4 regions of the Mesorhizobium sp. WSM4817 genome follow, and region 1 is predicted to be linked to each of the others. Evidence: predicted binding sites of a transcription regulator. Region 1 holds the regulator's gene; each other region holds the start of a gene.
What was found. Region 1 encodes LexA, which represses DNA repair genes until DNA is damaged. Its sites were predicted from a motif close to TGTTCNNNNTGTGTTCNG; they were not measured.
Positions count from the first base shown of each region.

Region 2: AC0L2K_RS02050 (YifB family Mg chelatase-like AAA ATPase) is a predicted target of LexA. The motif match lies at 3,306-3,323, and genes of this name have one in related genera.
Region 3: parE (DNA topoisomerase IV subunit B) is a predicted target of LexA. The motif match lies at 3,101-3,118, and genes of this name have one in related genera.
Region 4: AC0L2K_RS09405 (ATP-dependent helicase) is a predicted target of LexA. The motif match lies at 2,492-2,509, and genes of this name have one in related genera.

Region 1 covers NZ_JBVVQQ010000016.1:154,970-160,558, reverse strand. The annotation lists gene gltX (glutamate--tRNA ligase) at 1-141, opposite strand, end outside; gene AC0L2K_RS21935 (ComEC/Rec2 family competence protein) at 243-2,699, shown strand; gene lexA (transcriptional repressor LexA) at 2,693-3,430, opposite strand; gene AC0L2K_RS21925 (molybdopterin molybdotransferase MoeA) at 3,535-4,740, opposite strand; gene moaC (cyclic pyranopterin monophosphate synthase MoaC) at 4,740-5,237, opposite strand; gene trpC (indole-3-glycerol phosphate synthase TrpC) at 5,304-5,589, opposite strand, start outside.
Region 2 covers NZ_JBVVQQ010000001.1:422,716-428,304, reverse strand. The annotation lists gene AC0L2K_RS02070 (2-dehydro-3-deoxy-6-phosphogalactonate aldolase) at 1-123, opposite strand, end outside; gene AC0L2K_RS02065 (2-dehydro-3-deoxygalactonokinase) at 146-1,087, opposite strand; gene AC0L2K_RS02060 (SDR family NAD(P)-dependent oxidoreductase) at 1,084-1,851, opposite strand; gene gshB (glutathione synthase) at 2,292-3,233, shown strand; gene AC0L2K_RS02050 (YifB family Mg chelatase-like AAA ATPase) at 3,417-4,949, shown strand; gene AC0L2K_RS02045 (hypothetical protein) at 5,145-5,589, opposite strand, start outside.
Region 3 covers NZ_JBVVQQ010000004.1:196,543-202,131, reverse strand. The annotation lists gene AC0L2K_RS07985 (DUF2336 domain-containing protein) at 1-922, shown strand, start outside; gene parE (DNA topoisomerase IV subunit B) at 979-3,030, opposite strand; gene AC0L2K_RS07975 (GGDEF domain-containing protein) at 3,298-4,467, shown strand; gene gcvP (aminomethyl-transferring glycine dehydrogenase) at 4,539-5,589, opposite strand, start outside.
Region 4 covers NZ_JBVVQQ010000005.1:127,899-133,487, forward strand. The annotation lists gene AC0L2K_RS09390 (Lrp/AsnC family transcriptional regulator) at 1-362, opposite strand, end outside; gene AC0L2K_RS09395 (EamA family transporter) at 404-1,309, shown strand; gene AC0L2K_RS09400 (dienelactone hydrolase family protein) at 1,310-2,215, opposite strand; gene AC0L2K_RS09405 (ATP-dependent helicase) at 2,550-5,246, shown strand; gene AC0L2K_RS09410 (ABC transporter permease) at 5,256-5,589, opposite strand, start outside.

The DNA of each region.
Region 1 (5,589 bases):
ATCGGTGTCCTCGATGCGCAGCAGCATCTTGCCGCCAGTGTGTTTCGCATACAGCCAATTGAACAGCGCCGTGCGCGCCCCGCCAATATGCAGGAATCCGGTGGGCGAAGGGGCAAAACGGGTGACGACCTTGTCGGACATGGAACTCCTGGGCAAGCGCAGAAAACGGATGTGGTGCGCGGACTTTCGCGCGTCGCGCGTTCATGTAGCATAGGAGGTCAAGGGCGCAAGGGGCGAACCCTATGGCTGGACCAGGCCGCGGCGTGGACGAGAGCGAGGGCGCGACCGCAAGCGTCAGCGAACGATCGCTGTTTGCCGACGTTCCTCGCACTGAGTCGCTACCCGTTTCGCTGCCTGCGTCGCCGCTGAGCATCCAACCTCTTTCGCCGGATCGCCCGGCGCCGATACCGGCTTCAGCACCCGGCCCTGTCATTCGTTTTCGCCGACAGCTCAGCCATCTTTCACCATCCGGTGTCCGCAACAGCGTGGCCGCGGCAGCCGGCCTGGAACTCGACCGGGGCGTCGCCTTCCTGCTGGTGCCGGTTTTCCTAGCATGCGGGGTGATCGTCTATTTTTCGCTTGCCGTCGAACCGGACTTTGCCCAGCCCATCGCCGTCGTGGTCCTTACGGCATTGTGTGCGGCCGTCACGCGCTCACGCCGCAAAACGCACCTGTGCTTCATGGCAGCGTTGCTGTGCGCGCTTGGTGTGCTCGCCGCCAAGGTTGAAACCTGGCGCGCCGGAACGAAGATGCTCGGTTCGGAAATCCAGACCCGGCTGACCGGCCGTGTCGTCAGGCTCGACCAGATGGCGAACGGCCGGATCAGGCTGACCATCGATGTGATGTCGACCGCCCGGCCGACACTGCGTTATGCACCCGAACGTGTCAGGGTGTCGGCACGCAAGATTCCCGCTGAGATGACCGCAGGCTCGGTGGCAACCGGCTATGTGAGGCTTCTGCCTCCGACTGGCCCGGTCAGACCGGACAGCTTTGACTTTTCCTTTGACAGCTATTTCGCCGGTATCGGTGCCAGTGGCTTTTTCCTCGGCAGTCCAAAGATCGTCGTCTCCGAAGATGCACCGTTAACCGCACGCCTTTCTTCGTCGATCGAGAAGGCGCGCGAATCCATCGCCGACCATATCAGGGACAGCATCGGTGGTGCCGAGGGGGAGATTGCCGCTGCGCTGATCGTCGGCGTGCGTGCCGGCATCCCCGAAGAGATAAACGAATCGATGCGGCGCACCGGCATCTACCACATCATCTCCATTTCCGGCCTGCATATGGCGCTTGTCGCCGGCACCGTCATGGGATTGCTGCGCGGCGCCTTTGCGCTGTTTCCCGACTTTTCGTCGCGCCGGCCGGTCAAAAAATATGCGGCTGCTGCCGCACTCGTCTCCATCGCTGCCTATCTGATCTTTTCCGGTATCGTGGTCGCGGCTGAACGCAGCTTCATCATGCTGGCAGTAATGCTTGTCGCCGTGCTGTTCGACCGGGCGGCACTCACCATGCGCAACCTGGCGATTTCGGCCATCGCCGTTATCGTCGTGTCGCCGCACGAGGTGGTCGGCGCAAGCTTCCAGATGTCGTTCGCCGCGACTGCGGCTCTCGTGGGCGCCTATGCCGGTTGGTCCGACTATCGTGCCGACAAGGCCAAGGCGCCGCGACAGCGACGGTCACCGGTCGCTTTCGTCACGCGCAAGCTCGTCGCCGGGGCAGGCACCATCGCAATGACCTCCATCATTGCCGGCAGCGCCACCGCGCTCTTCGCCATCTGGCACTTCCAGCGCGTCTCGCCGCTCAGCCTGTTCGCCAACCTGGCCGTCATGCCGATCGTCACGATCGTCATGTTCCTGGCGGTCCTCAGCGCCTTGGCAATGCCTTTCGGCCTCGACGGCCCTTTCCTCTACATGATGGGCAAGGGCCTGACGGCGATGATTGCAATTTCGGGATGGATCTCGGAGCGTTCGCCCGTCGATGCAGTCGGCCTGATTTCGTTGCAATCGGTTCTGCTGGTGACGGTCGCCTTAGTCATCGCCACGATGGCGACGACATGGCTGCGGCTTGCGGCACTTCCCTTTGCGCTCGCCGGCCTGCTGACGATTTCCGAGACGCGCACCCCCGACGTGCTGATCTCGGAGGATGCGCATCTGGTGGCGCTGCCGATCGGCGGCGGCGAACTTGCCGTCAACCGGATGCGTTCGAACGAATTCACCACCGACAACTGGAAACATGCGCTGGTTTCAACAACGATCGTCGAGCCGGAGACATTCGAAAAAGGAGATGTGCGGTTCGACATCGCCGATCCGGCCGACCTGCCGCCGGGAGCGCCTTTCACCTGCACTGCCGGCCTGTGCCTGGCCCGGCATCCGTCCGGCGCGCTCATCGCGCTCGCCGACAACCGCAAAACCGCGCGGCCGGCCTGTGCCTTTGCGGATTTGATCGTCATCGACGATGCCACAGCCTATTACAAACCCTGCCGCAACCCGCTGGTTCTCGTCGTCACCAAACGGCAGCTCGCTCGCATGGGCAGTGCCGCCGTCTTCTTCGATCCGCTATCGGCGACAACGCGCGCAGAAATCCGTTTTGCCGTCAGACAGCCATACAGGCCTTGGCATGAGCAGCGGCGATTTTCGCGCGAGGCGAGGGGCCTGCCGCCATACCGCAGGGCCGAGAAACCCAAGAAGCCTGCCGTTCAGTAACGCCGGATCAGTCCGACGAGCTTGCCCTGCACCTTGACCCGGTCCGGCCCGAAGATGCGCGTCTCGTAGGCCGGATTGGCGGCTTCCAGTGCGATCGAGGCACCTTTGCGGCGGAATCGCTTCAGCGTCGCCTCCTCCTCGTCGACCAGAGCGACAATGATCTCGCCAGGCTGGGCGGTTTCGGCGTTGCGGATGATGACCGTGTCGCCGTCGAAGATGCCGGCCTCGATCATCGAATCACCCTTGACCTCCAGCGCGTAGTGCGTGCCGCCGGTGATCATGTCCGGTGGCACCGAGATCGAATGCGTCTGGTGCTGGATGGCGTCGATCGGCACACCGGCAGCGATGCGGCCCATCACCGGTATGGAGACGGTGGCAACGACGTCGTCGTCATTGCCGGCAGCACGCATGCGCGAAGGCGCTGGCTTGATCTGGCGTCCGAGGCCGCCCTGGCCAAGGGAGCCTTGAATGACGCTCGGCGAGAATTTGCGCGCCGCATTGAGGCCCGGCGCGATCGAATCGGGCAGGCGCAGCACCTCCAGCGCGCGGGCGCGGTTGGGCAGGCGGCGAATGAAACCGCGTTCCTCCAGCGCCGTGATCAGCCGGTGGATCCCCGATTTGGAGGCGAGGTCGAGCGCTTCCTTCATCTCGTCGAACGAGGGCGGAATGCCGCTTTCCTTCAGCCGTTCGTGGATGAACATCAGCAGTTCATGTTGTTTGCGTGTCAGCATCGCGACCCCCAACAGAATCAGAAAAACAAACCCAGAACAAACACTATCTGTTCCAGTTGTGTTCCGCAACCATTTAAAGTTTAATGAATGTGTTGACGTTTTGTTCAGCGTAGCATCAGCACGCTGCAGGCGGCGCCCGCTGCGGCTGCGGGAGCGAATGGCTCGCGCACGACCAGTCCGTTGGCGTCGGCCAGCATTCTGAGCATCGAGGAATCCTGGATACTGAACGGCGTTGCCTCAAGCGTGCCAGCTTCTTCCTTCACCACCGCGCGTACATAGTCCTGCCTGAGATCGTTAGCCGGCATGGCGGCGCCGAGCCGCGCCTGACGCATGTCCTGGCGGAAGGCGCGGCCGCCGAGCCGCGCCAGCAGCGGCTTCAGAAAGAGCTGCGTGCAGACCAGGCTGGCCACCGGATTGCCAGGCAGGCCGATGCAGCGGATGGCGCCCAGCCGCCCGAACATCAGTGGCTTGCCGGGCCGCATGGCGATTTTCCAGAAATCGAGCGCCATGCCTTCGCCGGTCAGCACGTCATGGACGAGGTCATGGTCGCCGACCGAGGCGCCGCCCAGCGTGACGATGACGTCCGCGCCTGCGGCGACGGCTTTTGTCACCAGCGCGGCGATCGCGTCCTTGCGGTCGGCGGCGATGCCGAGATCGAGGGCGCTGGCGCCGACCGAGCGGGCCGCGGCGGCGACGCCATAGGCATTGGAGGAGATGATCTGGCCGGGGCCAAGGTCGCTGCCCGGCGGCAGCAATTCGTCGCCGGTGGCGATGATGGCGACCAGCGGCCGTTTCACCACGCGGACCTGCTGGTGGTTGGCCGACGCCGCCAGCGACAATGCCGCCGGATCAAACAGGCGGCCTTTCTCCAGCAGCATGTCGCCCTGCGAGAAATCGAGCCCGAGGCGGCGGATGTTGCGGCCTTCAACCGTCGGCGCGGTCACTTCGACCATGCCGCCGCCGAGGTCGCGGACATTCTCCTGGATGACGATGGTGTCGGCGCCTCCGGGAAGCGGCGCGCCGGTGAAGATGCGCACGGCCTGCGCCGGGCCGACTGTCCCGGCAAAGCCGCGTCCGGCCGGCGCCATGCCGATCACCGAAAGTCTCGCGGGCACGGAGGCGACATCGTCGGCCCGCACGGCATAGCCGTCCATGGCCGACGCGTTGAATGGCGGCTGGGTGCGGAGCGCGATGAGCGGCTCCGCCAGCACGCGGTCGGCGGCATCCATCAGGGCGACGCTTTCAGCCTGCAAGGGCGCAGCATCCGCAAGCAGGTGCTCGAGCGCCTCGGCGACCGCAAGCAGCGCCATTATTGGCCTGCCCCCTGGGCATCCGCCTTGTAGTCGCCGGATTTGCCGCCGGTCTTTTCCACCAGCCTGATGCCGGAGATGGCCATGCCGCGATCGACCGCCTTGGCCATATCATAGATGGTCAGGCAGGCGACCGAGACGGCGGTCAGCGCTTCCATCTCGACGCCGGTCTTGCCGGTGACGCGGGCCAGCGCCGTGACCTTCAGGCCGGGCAGCTTCGCGTCAGGTTCGATGTCTACCGATATCTTGGTCAACAGCAGCGGATGGCAGAGCGGGATCAGCTCATGCGTCCTCTTGGCCGCCATGATGCCGGCGATGCGCGCCGTACCCAGCACGTCGCCCTTCCTGGCATCGCCGTCGAGAATCATTTTCAGCGTTTCGGGCCGCATCGAGACAAGACCTTCGGCGATTGCCGTGCGGGTCGTCTCCGCCTTGTCGCCGACATCGACCATATTGGCTTCGCCTTCTGCGCCAAGATGGGTGAGGGCGGCCGACATCGTCAGGTCACCCTGGAGCGACGTGCGTCCGTTTGGACGCACAAACTACACTCTGACGCTTTGTATCTATGCATCATGCTCTCCGAACATCGATTCCGATTTTCGGGCAGATGCATTGGCGGGCGCCTTGCCCGTCAAAAGCAGGTGCGTCGCAGTGGCCACGTCCAGTTGCCGCATCAGGCTCTCGCCGACGAGGAAAGTGCCAATGTCGCTCCGTTCCAGCCTGCGGCAGTCCTGGTGCGAGAAAATACCGCTCTCGCTGACCAGCAGCCGGTCGGCCGGCACCATCGCCGCGAGCCGCTCCGATGTCTCGATGCTGGTTTCGAATGTCCGGAGATTGCGGTTGTTGATG
Region 2 (5,589 bases), on a different contig from region 1:
GATCGCTTCGATGCCGGCCTCGAAGATCGCCCGGCCGACGGCCACCGCCTTGTCCGGCTTGAGGCCGCGCAGGATGGCGACAAGCCCGCGCTCGAGCTTCGGAAACGATGCGGTCTCGGTCATGCGGCAACTCCGCTGTTGTCGATCATGTCTGGGCAATCATGCCATTTTCGCGCGCCGCCTCGATCAGGCCGGCACGCACCGCCTCGTCGGCATCGACGGCTCTCACCGCAAGCCCGGCAAGACCGAGCGCCTCAGTGTAGAGGGTGCCGAGCGCGCCGGATGCGACCAGCACGATCGACGCCGCGCCTTTTCGATTGCGGCGGCTGGCCGAGGCGATCTCGCCGCCGATCAGCAGGCCGGACAGGCAAGCAGCGGCATCGTCGGCCTTCAGGTCCTGCAAAAGGCCCGCAGCGCGGATCGAGAACAGCCTCGATGTGACATCGCCGCCCTCGGAAAGCGCGATCTCGCACCAGCGCTGGAAAAACGGATTGCCTGGTGCAACCGGCTTGGGCTGCTCGCCCAGCGAATGGCGCAGGATCGAGTGCGCCGCCAGCACCGAAAACAGCTCGCCGGTCGGCCAGGTGCCAAAACCGGCAACGGCGCCGTCCTCGACCAGCACCCATTTGGAGTGGGTGCCGGGCATGCAGACGAGATGGCGGCCTTTTGCCGGCAAACCGGCGCCGGCAAGCTGCGTTTCCTCGCCGCGCATGACGTCAGGCGCGTCGGCCTGGCGCTGGGCAAGGCCCGGCACGATGCGGATGTCGCGGCGCTGGCCGGGGACGCGCGCAGCGCCGGCAAGGATGGCGCCGATCGGCGCCGGCACGCTGACATAGGGCGCCTCCAGCCAGCCCTGGCGCGAGCCGGCCATGCCGCAGATGATCACGGGCATCGCTTCCGGCGCGCCCATCGCCGCCAGATGTCCTTCGAGGATGGTCGAAAACCCGGCCGCCTGCGCGGTGATCAGCCCGTCGTCGCCGCGACGCTCGGCGAGGACATTTCCGGCCTCATCGACCAGCCAGACCCTGAGACGGGTGGTGCCCCAATCGACGGCGGCCACAGAAGGCACGTTGCTCGCTGAGTTCACAGGAAGCCCCCGTCGACGATCAGCATCTGCGCGGTCAGCATGCGCGAAGCGTCCGACGCCAGGAACAGCACCGTGCCGACGACGTCTTCCGGCTGCATCACCTGCTTGATGCATTGCTTGGCCACGTGGGCGGCGAGCGCCTGTTCGGTGACCCAGAGCTGCTTCTGCCGCTCGGTGATCACCCAGCCGGGTGCGATCGCATTGACGCGAATGCCGTCGGCGCCGAGCTTGCCGGCAAGCCCCTTGGTCAGGCCGACGATCCCGGCCTTGGCAGCGGTATAGGCCGGCATGTCGGGGTGATTGATCAGGAACGACGTCGACGTGAAGTTGATGATCGAGCCGCCGCCGGCGCGCTTCATGCCCGGCGCCACCGCCTGTGCGGAGAAGAAATGCGGGCGCAGGTTGACCGCCTGGTTGTTGTCCCAGAACTCCACGGTGACGTCTTCCACCGCGTGGCGATCGTCAAGTGCCGCATTGTTGACCAGCACGGTGACGTCGCCATGCGCCTCTGCCGCCCTGGCGGCCGAAGCCCGCATCGCCTCGACGTCGCGTATGTCGGTCTTGAGATAGAGGGGGCGGCGGCCGAGATCCTTTTCGATGCGGTCGGCCAGCGCCAGGCTCGGGCCGTCGGCGATGTCGATGAAGGCGACCTTTGCCCCCTGGCGGGCAAAACCCTCGGTCAGCGCCGCGCCGATGCCGGAGCCGCCGCCGGTAATCAGCACCGAAGCGCCCTCAAGGTCGGCAAAGCGCGCCGATGGCATCATTTTTTTCTCCCTGCGCATGACCCCGAAAATCGGTTGCGATTTACGGAAAGGATCATGCGCAAAATCAAAGTGCTACAGCGTCGTTTGCGCGTCCAAAAGGACGCGCGGCGCTGTAGGTTCGGTCGGCGCGCATCCTAGCCAGCCCGGTCGGGGGAGCAAGGGAGAAAAACAAATTCGCGGGCTTATGTCTGACAAGTCGCTCGTCAGATCGCCTTGAGCGCAACGTGCCACGGAGCGAATTTCTGGGATAGCCGAGCGTGGCATTGAAACCAACCGGCCCGCCGAACAGGAATCGTTGCTGCCGGCGCAGCCGAACTGGGCAAGGCGCTCCGCCTGCGCCTCAGCTACGCCCAGCAGGCAATCCTCAAAATGTCGCGATTGGCAGATGACCGGGGAGGTTGTAAGGGCAAGCAGCCCATCCGATCCGCCGGAGATCCGCCATGCCTCTGAAAATCGCTGTCCAGATGGACCACATCTCCACCGTCTCGATTGCCGGCGACACGTCGTTTGCGCTGTCGCTGGAAGCGCAGCGACGCGGCCACCAGCTGTTCCATTATACGCCCGACCGGCTGTCGCTGCGCGACGGCAAGGTGTTTGCCGGCGTCGAGGAAATGCAGGTCCGCGACGAGAAGGGCAATCACTATTCGCTCGGCGAGAAAGTGCGCACCGACCTGTCGGAGATGGACGTCGTCCTGCTCAGGCAGGACCCGCCTTTCGATATGAACTACATCACCACGACGCACATACTCGAGCGCATCCATCCCAGGACGCTGGTGGTCAACGACCCGGCCTGGGTACGCAACAGCCCGGAAAAGATCTTCGTCACCGAGTTCCCCGACCTGATGCCGGAAACGCTGATCACCAAGGACAGCCAGGAGGTTGCCGCCTTCCGCAGGGAGTTCGGCGACATCATCGTCAAGCCGCTCTACGGCAATGGCGGCGCCGGCATCTTCCACCTGCATGAGGCCGATCGCAACCTCGCCTCGCTGCTCGAAATGTTCGGCCAGATGTTCCGCGAGCCCTACATCGTGCAGCGTTATCTGAAGGAGGTGCGAGCCGGCGACAAGCGCATCATCCTGATCGACGGCGAGCCGGTCGGCGCCATCAACCGGGTGCCGGCCGAGCATGATTCGCGCTCCAACATGCATGTCGGCGGCCGCGCCGAAAAAACCGAACTGACGGAGCGCGAACGCGAGATCTGCGCCCGCATCGGCCCGTCGCTGAAGGAGCGCGGTTTTATCCTCGTCGGCATCGACGTGATCGGCGACTACATGACCGAGATCAACGTGACGTCGCCGACCGGCGTGCGCGAGGTAAAACGCTTCGGCGGCGCCGATATCGCCAGCCTGTTCTGGGATGCGGTCGAGGACAAGCGCAAGTAGCGCCGATGCTTGGCGGAACATCCGTTTTCCGATCCGTAGCCGATGCGGCGCCATCAAGGCACAACGTTCGATTGTTCCCGTAATGTTCTTGCCTTTGCCCAAAATCTGTGGTTGTCTCAGATGACGCCGTTCGCGGCATGATCGCATGGGCTTCGGGCGGGCCCATGTCCGGGGGCAGAAAAGATGGTTGCGCGGGTCCGTACGGTCGCTTTCCAGGGCATCGAGGCCGTGCCGGTCGACGTGCAGGTGATGATCGCGCCCGGCAAGGTCAACATGCACATCGTCGGCCTCGGCGACAAGGCGGTGGCCGAAAGCCGGGAGCGGGTGCAGGCGGCGCTGCACGCATCGGGCCTGTCGATGCCGTCGAAGAAGGTCACCGTCAATCTGGCGCCCGCCGATCTGCCCAAGGAAGGCAGCCATTACGATTTGCCGATCGCGCTTGGCCTGATGGCGGCGCTTGGCGCCATTCCAGGCGACATGCTGGCCGGCTATGTCGTGCTTGGCGAACTGTCGCTCGACGGCACCATCGCCGCGGTGGCCGGCGCGCTGCCGGCGGCGATCGGCGCCAATGCCGAAGGCAAGGGCCTGATCTGCCCTTTCGCCTGCGGCCCGGAAGCGGCGTGGGCCGGCAAGGATTTCGACATCCTGGCGCCGCGCAGCCTGATCGCCATCGCCAATCATTTTCGCGGCACGCAGGTGCTGTCGCGGCCGGAGGCCGGTATTCATGCCTCGGCGCGCGACCTGCCGGATCTTGCCGACATCAAGGGCCAGGAGACCGCCAAGCGGGCACTCGAAGTGGCGGCCGCCGGCGGCCATAACATGTTGATGATCGGTCCGCCAGGATCGGGAAAATCGATGCTGGCGCAGCGGCTGCCGTCGATCCTGCCGCCGCTGGCGCCGCGGGAATTGCTCGAAGTCTCGATGATCGCCTCGGTGGCCGGCGAGCTTGGCGAAGGCAAGCTGACCGACCGGCGGCCGTTCCGCGCGCCGCACCATTCGGCCTCGATGGCGGCGCTGGTCGGCGGCGGCCTGCGCGTGCGGCCAGGCGAGGCCTCGCTGGCCCATCACGGCGTGCTGTTCCTCGACGAGTTTCCCGAATTCTCGCCGCAGGCGCTCGACGCGCTGCGCCAGCCGCTGGAGACCGGCGACTGCATGATCGCCCGCGCCAATCATCGCGTCACCTATCCGGCGCGCATCCAGCTGGTCGCGGCGATGAACCCGTGCCGCTGCGGCATGGCCGGCGAGCCGGGCTATCGCTGCCTGCGCGGCGACCGCTGCCGCACCGACTACCAGGCGCGCATTTCCGGCCCACTGCTCGACCGCATCGATCTCCGCATCGAGGTGCCGGCGGTCTCGGCCAGCGATCTGATCCGGCCGGATCGGGCGGAGAAAAGTGCCGATGTGGCGCTGCGCGTGGCCCGCGCGCGGACAACCCAGCGCGAACGTTTCGAGCGGCTCGGCGCGACCTCCGTCACCACCAACGCGCACTGCTCACCCTCGGTCATCGAGGAGATCGCGATGCCGGATGCATCAGGCCTGTCACTGCTCAGGGATGCCAGCGAAAAGCTCGGCTTTTCGGCGCGGGCCTATCACCGGGTGCTGAAAGTGGCGCGGACGCTGGCCGATCTCGAGGCCAGCGAGACTGTCGGCCGCATCCATCTGGCCGAGGCGATTTCGTACCGCATGAGTTCGGAGCGAATGGCGCAGGCGGCGTGACGTTCCCCTCCCCCTTGAGGGCCCTTGAGGGGAGGGTGGCCGCGAAGCGGCCGGGAGGGGTCGCCGAGGAGACGCTCGGCCCGCCACATTCAAAACCGACCGGGGTGCGGGGGCGTTGCGATGACCCTTATCTCAAGGCACATCGTCAGAATTGCTACGCAGCCTGATCGCTATCGCCAGTCATTTCGGCGGCAGCTACTTAACCGGGATCATGAGATGTGCGTAGGGAGTGCCCGCCCACATCACATATGGCCTGGACCTGTCAGGCTTGGGGTCCGCCGGATAGCCCTGCATCATGTCCATTGCGTTGACGACCATCACGTGCGGGCCGGTCTCTATCCAATTGTTGCCTTCCTCGGGCTTCGTCGCAAAAGGATCGGTGTTGCTGCCGTCGCTGCCGCCGGCCAGCATATACATGAAGCCGACCTTGCCCTTGGGCGGTTCCTTCTTTTGCATCCACGCCATTGCCCATTCCATCGCGTTGGCATCGCCACACATTGGATCCGGGCCAGGCGTGGCCGGGTGGTCCGGCATGCACCAGAAGCCGTTTGTACCCTCGCGCAGCGTGCGCATTGCGCCCTTGTCATCCATGGCGTGGATCGCAGCGCCGCTTGCCACAGCGGGGGGTGCGGCGGACTCA
Region 3 (5,589 bases), on a different contig from region 1:
GAGCCATCACGCGCCGCTGCAGATCATCAGCGCGCTGGCGTCCGATCAGCCGGAAGTCGCCAGCCTGGTGCTGGCACGTTCGCCGCTGCTTACCGATGCCGATCTGATCGACCGGGTTGCCGGCGGCCAGAAGGCGATCCAGAAACTGATCGCCGATCGTCCGCGCGTCTCCATGGCGGTCGCCGCCGCGATCGCCGAAATCGGCGAGCCGGAAGCCTGCGCCACGCTTCTCGCCAACAGCGGCGCCGACATCGCTTCGCTCAGCTTCCGCCGTATCGCCGAACGCCATGGCCATCTGCCTTCGCTGCGCGAAGCGCTGATATCGGATGCGCGTCTGCCCGCTGACTGCCGGCATATGCTGCTGATAAAACTTGGTGAAACGCTAAAAGGTTCGCCGCTGGTGCTGGCGCTGATGGGCCGTGCCAGAACCGAGCGCGTCATGCGCGACGCCTGCGTCAAGGCGTCGATGACGCTGATCGAAGGCACCCACCAGGAAGAACATGCGGCACTCATCGAGCATCTGCGCCTGCGCGGCGACCTGACCGCAAGCTTCATCATTCGCACCATTGCGCACGGCAAGGTCGATTTCTTCGGCTCGGCGCTGGTCGCGCTCAGCCAGCAATCCGAACAACGGGTGAGGGCGCTGCTGGCCGGCGGGCACGACGTGGCGCTGCAGGCGCTGCTCCGCAGCGCCGGCCTGGCCGCGGCCACGCACGCCATCATCCTGCGCGCGCTGAAGATCTGGCGCGAGGTCGCCAATGGCAAGCGCCTCGCCGGCGTCCAGGAAGTCAGCTGGCTGATGCTGAAGGAATTGGGCGGGCAGTCCGCCGAAGGCGATCTCGCCGGATTGGTCAAATCGATCCACCTCGATGCGCTGCGCGAAAACGCGCGCGGTCACGCGCTGGCGATCGCGGCGGCTTAGGCCTTATCCTTCACGAAGAACTCCGGGAACTCCGCATTCGACGCGAGCGGGTTAGCTCAGATGTCCAGCACTTCCGTCTCGGCGAATTCCGCGCGTTCCTGGATGAAGCGGAAGCGGGCTTCCGGCTTGGTGCCCATCAGCGCGTCGACCGCATCCTTGGTCGCCGCCTCGGCATCGATCACGTCGACCCTGAGCAGCGTGCGCTTTCTCGGGTCCATGGTGGTTTCCTTGAGCTGGGCGGCCATCATTTCGCCCAACCCCTTGAAGCGGCCGATTTCGACCTTGCCGCGCCCGGTGAACTCGGTGCGCAGCAGTTCGTCCTTGTGCGCATCGTCGCGGGCATAGGCGACCTTGCCGCCTTGGCGGATCGAGTAGAGCGGCGGCACCGCCAGGTAGAGATGGCCGTCGCGGACCAGGCTCGGCATCTCCTGATAGAAGAAGGTGATCAGCAGCGAAGCGATGTGGGCGCCGTCGACGTCGGCGTCGGTCATGATGATGACCCGGTCGTAGCGCAGATCCTGATCGCGGTATTTTGACCGCGTGCCACAGCCAAGCGCCTGGATCAGGTCGGAAATCTGCTGGTTGCCAGCCAGCTTGTCGTTGCCGGCGCTGGCGACGTTGAGAATCTTGCCGCGCAGCGGCAGCACTGCCTGGCTGGCGCGGTCGCGCGCCTGTTTCGCCGAGCCGCCGGCCGAATCGCCCTCGACGATGAAGAGCTCGGCGCCGGCCGCGGCATTCTGCGTGCAGTCGGCGAGCTTGCCGGGCAGGCGCAGCTTGCGCACCGCGCTCTTGCGCGAGACTTCCTTCTCCTGGCGGCGGCGCACCCGCTCGTCAGCACGCGCGATCACCCATTCGAGCAGCTTCGAAGCTTCCTGCGGGTTGTCGGCCAGCCAGTGGTCGAAGGGGTCGCGGATCGCGGCCTCGACGATCCTGATCGCCTCGATCGTCGCCAGCCGGTCCTTGGTCTGGCCGACGAATTCCGGCTCGCGGATGAACACCGACAGCATGCCCGCCGCCGAGATCATGACGTCTTCCGAGGTGACGATCGAAGCGCGCTTGTTGCCGACCAGCTCGGCATAGGCGCGCAGGCCGCGCGTCAAGACGTTGCGGAAGCCGGCCTCGTGGGTGCCGCCTTCGCCGGTCGGAATGGTGTTGCAGTAGGAATTGAGGAACCCGTCGCCGCCGAACCAGGTCACCGCCCATTCGAGCGAGCCGTGGCCGCCTTGCCTGTCGCTTTTGCCGGCAAAGATTTCGCGGGTGACCTGGAATTCGTCGCCGAGCGAGGCTTTCAGATAATCCTTGAGGCCACCGGGAAAATGGAACTCGGCCTTGGCCGGCGTCGTGTCCTTCTCCTTGATCAGCGAGGGGTCGCAGGTCCAGCGGATCTCGACGCCACCGAACAGATAGGCTTTCGAGCGCGTCATCCGGTAGAGCCGCGCCGGCTCGAACGCCGCACCCTTGCCGAAGATCTGCTCGTCGGGATGGAAGCGTATCCTGGTGCCGCGGCGGTTATGCACCTCGCCGAGCTGCTCCAGACCGGTCACCGGAACGCCGCGCGAAAAGCGCTGGCGATAGAGCTGGCGGCCGCGCGCGACCTCGACCTCGAGATGGTCCGACAGCGCGTTGACGACGGAGACGCCGACGCCGTGCAGGCCGCCCGAGGTTTCGTAGACCTTGCTGTCGAACTTGCCGCCCGAATGCAGCGTCGTCATGATGACTTCGAGCGCCGGCTTCTTGAATTTCGGATGCGTATCGACCGGAATGCCGCGGCCATTGTCGGTCACCGCCAGATATCCGTCGGCCGAAAGCTCGACATCGATGAACGTCGCGTGGCCGGCGACCGCCTCGTCCATCGAATTGTCGATGACCTCGGCGAACAGATGGTGCATCGCCTTGTCGTCCGTGCCGCCGATATACATGCCGGGCCGCCGCCGCACCGGCTCCAGCCCTTCCAGAACCTCGATGTCGGCGGCACTGTAGCTCTCGCTGCCGTCGCGGGATGCCGGGCGCTTCGCCGCCTGCACCAGCGGGTCGGCCGGGCGCGCGGTGGCGCGAACCGGTTGCGGCTGCTTGTCCAAATTGCCGAAAAGATCGTTGCTGTCGTTCATGCTGGTCCTGGATTGCGATGCTGCGAATCACCACCCGATACTGCCACGCTTTTTGCGGGCAGGCGACGGAGGTTCCCGTTACGTTCGAGGATAGAGCCTCTTACTGCAAAACCATTCGACAACCAAGCGGCGGAAACGGGCCGAGGGCATCGACGCTTTGTAAACCTTGTCCGGAGGTTACGCCGGAAGGTTGGCCGAAAAAGGGTATTCGCGGATTGCTGCTGACCTAGAATGCGGCAGAACCCGAGAAGAGGCTGTCGCTTACGCATGTTGGATTACAGTTCGCTCCTGCTTGCGGCAGCGCTGTCGGGCACGTGCCTCAGCATCACCCTGTTTGCGATCTGGTGCACCGCGCCACAGGCACGCTTTGTGCTGACGGTGGCGTGCGGCATTCTCGTGCTCGTCGCACATGTGGTCTTGTTCTGGCACTATGCCAAGCATCCCAGCCCCTGGCTTTGCCAGATTGTACTTGCGCTTCTCAGCCTGGGCCTTCTGACCCTCTGCCTGTCGGCCATGCAGTATCTCGGCGTCCATGACTACAGGCGCGCCATCTTGCCGACCCTGGCTGCGATGGCGGTTTGCGCAGGCGCGACGTCGCTGGGCTTTGACGGCGTCGGCTTCATCGTCACCTACGCGACGGTAACGGCGCTGCTCTCGCTTATCGGGGTGATGTTCTGGATCAAAGGTGGTCATGATCGCCGGATATTGCTGGTCGTTTCGTTCCTGAGCGGCGTCTGTGCGCTGTCCTTCGGACTTTGCGGCGCGGTCCTGCTGGTCAAGGGCCAATGGGTGCTCGGCGTTGCGCCCGACAACTGGGCCGAACGGTTGAATTCCGCCGTGGCGGTCGCCTGCATGACGGGGCTCGGCGCATTGACGCTCTCCCTGCACCATTTGCAGGCGCAGATCGAACTGAAGGCCGAGACCATGACCGACCCATTGACCGGGCTGATGAACCGGCGGGCGTTGACGGCATTCTACGGCGAGCGGATTTTCGGCCCGTTCATGTCCGTCGCCATGTTCGACCTCGACCATTTCAAGAAGACGAACGATGTATTCGGTCATCCGGTTGGCGATCAGGTTCTGCGCCGCTTCGCCGCTGTCGTCAGAAAATACTCCAGGACCGGCGTCGACGCCTTCCGGCTGGGCGGCGAGGAATTCGTCCTCGTCATGTCGCGGATGACTGAAGAGAAGGCTTACGACATTGCGAGCAAGATCAGCGTCGCCTTCGGCACGGAAGTCGTCGCCACCCAGCTTGGTCCGTTGCGCAGCACAGTCAGTGGCGGCATCGGCTTTGGCGGGACGGATGGCACCAGTCTCGACAATGTGCTGGCCGAAGCCGACGCCGCACTCTATGCGGCAAAGCGCGCCGGGCGAAATCGCGTCGTCGCCCAGAACAAGGCGAGCAAGGCCGACGCGCCGGCCTTGCGTTCTGCCTGATTGAGGCTTCTATCTTCTTGTTAGACCATGATCTTGTCCGAAAACCGGATTCCACTTTTCGGGATCATGGTCTACTCCGCCGCCCCCAGATATTCCGACAGCGGCGGGCAGGAGCAGACGAGGTTGCGGTCGCCGGCGACATTGTCGATGCGCGACACCGGCGGCCAGTATTTGGCTGACGTGTCGGCATCGCCGGCGGGGTAGGCCGCCTCCAGGCGCGAATAGGGATGGGTCCACTGGCCGGCCAGCGCCTCGGCGGCGGTATGCGGCGCATTGACCAGCGGATTGTCGGCTAGGGGCCATTCGCCTTTCGCCACCTTGGCTGCCTCGCCTGATATCGCGATCATCGCCTCGCAGAAGCGATCGAGCTCGCGCTTGGGCTCGGACTCGGTCGGCTCGACCATCAGCGTGCCGGCGACCGGAAACGACATGGTCGGCGCATGGAAACCATAGTCGATCAGCCGCTTGGCGACGTCGTCGACGCTGATGCCGGCACTGTCCTTGAGCACGCGGGTATCGAGGATGCATTCATGCGCGACGCGCTCGTGCCTGCCCTTGTAGAGCACCGGGAAATGCGCTCCGAGCCGCGTCGCCACATAATTGGCGGAAATGATCGCCGTCTCGGTCGCCTGCTTCAGGCCCGAAGCGCCCATCATCCGGATATACATCCAGGTGATCGGCAGGATCGAAGCGCTGCCGAACGGTGCAGCCGACACGGCATGGCCCGAGCCTTCGACGACGTGGCCGGGCAGATAGGGTTGCAAATGCGCCTTGACGCCGATCGGGCCGACGCCGGGACCGCCGCCGCCATGCGGGATGCAGAACGTCTTGTGCAGGTTCATGTGGCAGACGTCGGCGCCGATGTCGCCGGGGCGGGCGAGACCGACCAGCGCGTTGAGGTTGGCGCCGTCGAAATAGACCTGGCCGCCATGCTCATGGACAAGGGCGCAGAGGTCGCGCGCGCCTTCCTCGAAAACGCCGTGCGTCGAGGGATAGGTGAACATCAGCGCCGCAAGGTCTTGCGCATGCTCGTCCGCCTTGGCTTTCAGGTCGTCGACGTCGATGTTGCCGTCTTCGGTGCAGCGCACGACGACGACGTTCATGCCGGCCATCGCCGCACTC
Region 4 (5,589 bases), on a different contig from region 1:
ACCCGATCGCACTGGGCGATTTCCGGCAAGTCGCGGATGATCTCGGCGACCGCAGCCAACTGCCCGGGCACCGGCCTGATCCGCAGCCATGCCGACAGCTTCATGCCGAGCGCTGCCGGGTTGATCCGCACAGTATAGGCCTCGATCACGCCGCTCTCCTGCAGCCGCTTGATGCGCTCGGACACGCTCGGCGCTGACAGGCCGACCGAGCGCGCCAGTTCGGCGGTGCTGGTGCGCGCATCCTTTTCCAGCAGGCGCAGGATTTTCAGATCCGCCGCATCCAGATCAACATTTTCGTTTCGAATACGTTTCAGGAAAAACTCCTTGTTTCTGGAAAATAAATGATCTCTTTGGTTGGCCATTGCCCATGTAAACAGGTAAATCTGCCTGCGATAATGATCTTATGGATGATCAAGCGCAAGCCCCAGCTGCTATCCCTGCCCTCGCCGGCCCTGTCTTTGGCCGGCTGGCGACATCGCTGCCGCCGCATGTCTGGTTCGGTGTCAGCGCTGTGTTTCATTATCTCGGGCCGGCTTTCGCCGTGCTGCTTTTCCCGCATGTCGGCGTGCTCGGCATGGCCTGGCTGCGCATCGTTACGGCCGCCCTTGTCTTCGCGCCGCTGACCCGGCCGTGGACGGCCTTCGCCCGCGCCGACCGGCCGACACGGCTGCTGCTTCTCGGTTTCGGCGCTTGCCTCGGCGTGATGAATTGCTCCTTTTACCTGGCACTCTACCGCTTGCCGATCTCGCTGGTCGCGGCGATCGAATTCGTCGGCACCATCGGCGTTGCGCTGGTCGGCGTCAGAAGCCCGCGCAATTTCGCAGCGCTTGCCGTTGCCGTTATCGGCACCTTGCTGCTGATCGACGTCAAATGGTCAAGCGACCCGATTGGCCTGTTCTGGGCCTTCCTCAACGGCGCGCTGTTCGTCGGCTACATCATGCTTGGCCATCGCGTTGCCCGCGCCGGCGCTGGCGACGGCATCGCCGGCCTGGGTGCCGCCATGGCGGTCGCCTTTCTCATCGTGCTGCCGATCGGCTTCACCGATGCGCTGCCGGCTTTCTCGGCGCCGCCACTGCTCATCGCCGCCATCGGCGTCGGCATCTGCTCCTCGGTCATCCCCTATATCTGCGACCAGCTTGCCATGTCGCGGCTGCCGCGATCGAGCTTCGCGCTGATGCTGTCGTTGCTGCCGGTCACCGCCACTCTGATCGGCGTCATTGTGCTCCGCCAGATACCCAGCCCAACCGATTGCATCGGCATCGCGCTGGTAGTGGCCGGCGTCGCTTTTCACAAACCGGCAAATGCCTGATCAGGCAAGCTTCTCCTTGAGAAAGGCGATCGTCCGGCCCCAGGCGAGGTCCGCCGCGTTCTTGTCGTAGCGAGCCGCCGACGTGTCATTGTTGAAGGCATGATTGGCGCCTTCATAGACATGGATCGTGTACTCGACTTCGGCTGCATCGAGCTCCTTCCTGAAGGCGTCGATACCGGCATTGATGCGGGTGTCGAGCCCGGCATAATGCAGCAGCAGCGCCGCCTTGATCTTCGGCACATCCTCGGCCTTCGGCTGCATGCCGTAATAGGCGACAGCGGCAGCCAGATCCGGCGCGTTGGCAGCCAGTGTGTTCACCGTGGCGCCGCCCCAGCAGAAGCCGACCGCGCCGACCTTGCCGTTGCCATCCTCGCTGCCCCTAAGGAAAGCGACCGTTGCGACCGCATTGGCAGTGGTTTGCGCCGGATCGAGCTTGGAAAACTGCTCGCGCGCCTTGTCTTCGTCGGCCGGCGTGCCGCCGAGCGGCGACAGGAAATCCGGGGCCAGCGCCACGAAGCCTTCCAGCGCCACGCGCCGCGCCACATCGCGTATATGCGGGTTGAGCCCCCTGTTCTCATGCACGACGATGACGGTGCCGAGCTTGCCGGACTGGCCAGCCGGCTTGACCAGATAGCCTTTCATCTCGCCACCGCTGCCGGGATAGCTGATGTCCTCGCCCGTCACGCGTGAATCGTCCTCGGCAACTATCGCCGCCCGGGCTGAATTCGCCGCCAGCAGCGGCGCGATTGCTGCGGCCGCCGCACCTGATCCGGCAAGCCTGGTCAATTGTTCCATGAAGCGCCGCCGGTCGAGCGTCAGATGCGTGTATTCGTCATACGCGTCGATCATAGCCTGGGTAATGGCGGGTCTGTTGACGGCGGGGTTGGCAGGGCTCGGTTTTGTCATGGCGCTCTCCTCGGCTTCGGGAACATGTCCGCCGCGCAAGATAGGGTAGAAGCCCGCACGGTCCAGTCACGGATCAGTGAGGCGCTGCTGACGCAAGCGCAGGTCCGCCAGACCGGCGGCTGGTCCAGGATGATACTCCTTCCGACAGGTGCGCTCCGCGGCGCGCCCATGGGCAACCGCGCATTTGCGTCCCACTTCTCCGACCCGCCGTGCCTGTCGAGCAGGCCGGCGCTATGGCTGGCGTGCCATAGGATTTGCAACTCCCCCGGCTGGACAGAGAACAAAACGGAGACACTTCTGGCCTTTCGCTGCCGAATCACTACATTCGGGGGAGATGTCCGGCTTTTCGGAAGATATGCCTTTTTTTGATGAACCGAACGCGCGGCCCGTGGCCCCGTCGGGCATTGCTGCGCGCGCCATGGCTGCCCGCAGCGGCCATGCCAATGCGCCTGATTATCTGAACGGTCTCAACCCCGAGCAGCGGCTGGCGGTGGAGACCACCGAGGGTCCGGTGCTGGTGCTGGCCGGCGCCGGCACAGGCAAGACGCGCGTGCTGACCACCCGCATCGCTCACATCCTCGCCACCGGCAAGGCCTTCCCGTCGCAGATCCTCGCCGTCACCTTCACCAACAAGGCGGCGCGCGAGATGAAGCAGCGCATCGGCCTGCTGATCGGCGAAGGCAATGTCGAAGGCATGCCGTGGCTCGGCACCTTCCACTCGATTGGAGTGAAGCTGCTGCGCCGCCACGCCGAACTTGCCGGGCTCAGATCCGACTTCACCATTCTCGACACCGACGACGTCGTGCGCCTGATCAAGCAGCTCATCCAGGCCGAAGGACTGGACGACAAACGCTGGCCGGCCAAGCAGTTCGCCCAGATGATCGACGGCTGGAAGAACAAGGGGCTTGGCCCCGCCGAGATTGCCGAGGGCGACGCCCGCGCCTTCGCCAACGGCAAGGGCCGCGAGCTCTACAAGGCCTATCAGGAGCGGCTGAAGACGCTGAACGCCTGCGACTTCGGCGATCTTCTGTGCCACCCGATCCGCATCTTCCGCGCCAATCCGGACGTGCTGAAGGAATATCACAAGCGCTTCCGCTACATCCTCGTCGACGAGTATCAGGACACCAACACCGCCCAATACATGTGGCTGCGCCTGCTGGCCCAGCGGCCGGACGCCGGACGCACTTCTACGTCGACAGGTTTGCGAACGGCCGAAGGCCGCAAGCCCGACCGGGCGTCCGAGCCCTTGCGAGGCCCCTCCCGCGACGCCGAAGGCGCGCAAAAAAGGGGGGTCGGGCCCGCGCCGGCAGGCGCGGAACAGCCCGTGAGCGAAAGCAAAGTCAACATCTGCTGCGTCGGCGACGACGACCAGTCGATCTATGGCTGGCGCGGGGCCGAAGTCGACAACATCCTGCGCTTCGACAAGGATTTCCCCGGCGCCACGATCATCCGGCTGGAACGCAACTACCGCTCCACCGCGCACATCCTCGGCACCGCCTCCCACCTCATCGCCCACAATGAAAGCCGCTTCGGCAAGACGCTGTTCACCGAAAAGATCGCCGAGGACGACGAGAAGGTGCATGTCCATGCCGCCTGGGATTCCGAGGAAGAGGCCCGCGCCGTTGGCGAAACCATCGAGGCCTACCAGCGGCAGAAGCACAATCTCAACAACATGGCCATTCTTGTCCGCGCGTCCTTCCAGATGCGCGAGTTCGAGGACCGCTTCGTCACCCTCGGCCTCAACTACCGCGTCATCGGCGGCCCGCGCTTTTACGAGCGCCTCGAAATCCGCGACGCCCTGGCCTTCTTCCGCGTCGTCGCGCAAGGCGCAGACGACCTCGCTTTCGAGCGCATCGTCAACGTGCCGAAGCGCGGGCTGGGCGAAGCCACCATCCGCCAGATCCACGACACCGCCAGGGGGCTGCGCATCCCGATGCTGGAGGCTGCGGAAAAACTCGCTGAGAGCGACGAACTGAAGCCGAAGCCGCGCGCGGCGCTGCGTGAGGTCGCCGCCAATTTCGAGCGCTGGCAGAAGGCGCTGGAGACCACGCCGCACACCGAGCTGGCCGAGACCATCCTGGAGGAGAGCGGCTACACCGACATGTGGAAGAACGACCGCTCGGTAGAAGCGCCCGGCCGGCTGGAAAACCTCAAAGAACTGATCCGCTCCATGGAGGAGTACGAATCGCTGCGCTCCTTCCTCGAACATGTCGCGCTGGTGATGGACGCCGAGCAGAACGCCGAGCTCGACGCCGTCAACATCATGACGCTGCATTCGGCCAAGGGCCTCGAATTCGAGACGGTTTTTCTGCCCGGCTGGGAGGAAGGACTGTTCCCGCATCAGCGCGCGCTCGACGAGGGCGGCCGCTCCGGGCTCGAGGAAGAGCGGCGGCTGGCCTATGTCGGGCTGACCCGCGCCAAGAAGAACCTGCATTTGTGGTTCGTCTCCAACCGCCGCATCCACGGCCTGTGGCAATCGACGATCCCGTCGCGCTTCCTCGATGAATTGCCGGAAGCCCATGTCGAGGTCGCCGAGAGCGGCAACTCCTATGGCGGCTACGGCAATGCCTATGGCGGCGGCTCCTTCGCCTCCGGACGAGGCGGCCAGGCGGCAGGACGGCAGAATCCTTACGGCGCTTCGCGCTTCGACAATGTCGGCGCAGAAAAATCCGGCGCCTTCTCTAGCACCTATGCAACGCCGGGCTGGCAGCGCGCGCAGCAGAACCGCACCGAGGCGACCGACCGCAACTGGGGCTCGCGCTCCGGCCACCAGGTCGAGCGCATCGGCTTTGGCGAGACCGACAGTGGCTATGGCGCCGGCCGCACCTCGATCAAGGGCCGCACCATCGACGGCGAACTGGTCGCCAAATCCGTCGCCGACACGCCATCCCCCTTCAATGTCGGCGACCGCGTCTTCCACCAGAAATTCGGCAACGGCAACATTGCCGCCATCGACGGCAACAAGCTGACCATCGACTTCGACAAGGCCGGCCAGAAGCGCGTGCTGGACGGGTTTGTCACCGGGGTGTGAGCGTCCCCCTCACCGATACCGCGCCTGGTTCCATTTGTGGCCGAGCAGCGACAGGATGATGATCAGCCCGTTGAAGAACTGGACATAGAAGCCGCTCAGGCCTGCCGCGACGACGCCGGTCTGGATGAATGACACGGTGACGGCGCCGATGGCGCCGCCGACCACGGTGCCGACGCCGCCCCAGGTCGGCGTGCCGCCAACGAACACCGATGCCAGCACCGGCAGCAAATAGCCGTCGCCAGCCGTCGGCCACCAGGTGAAGTTGATCATCACCGAGAAGGTGCCGGCGATCGCCGCCCCGATGCCGACGAAGACGAATACTTTCACCCGCACGCGCTTGACG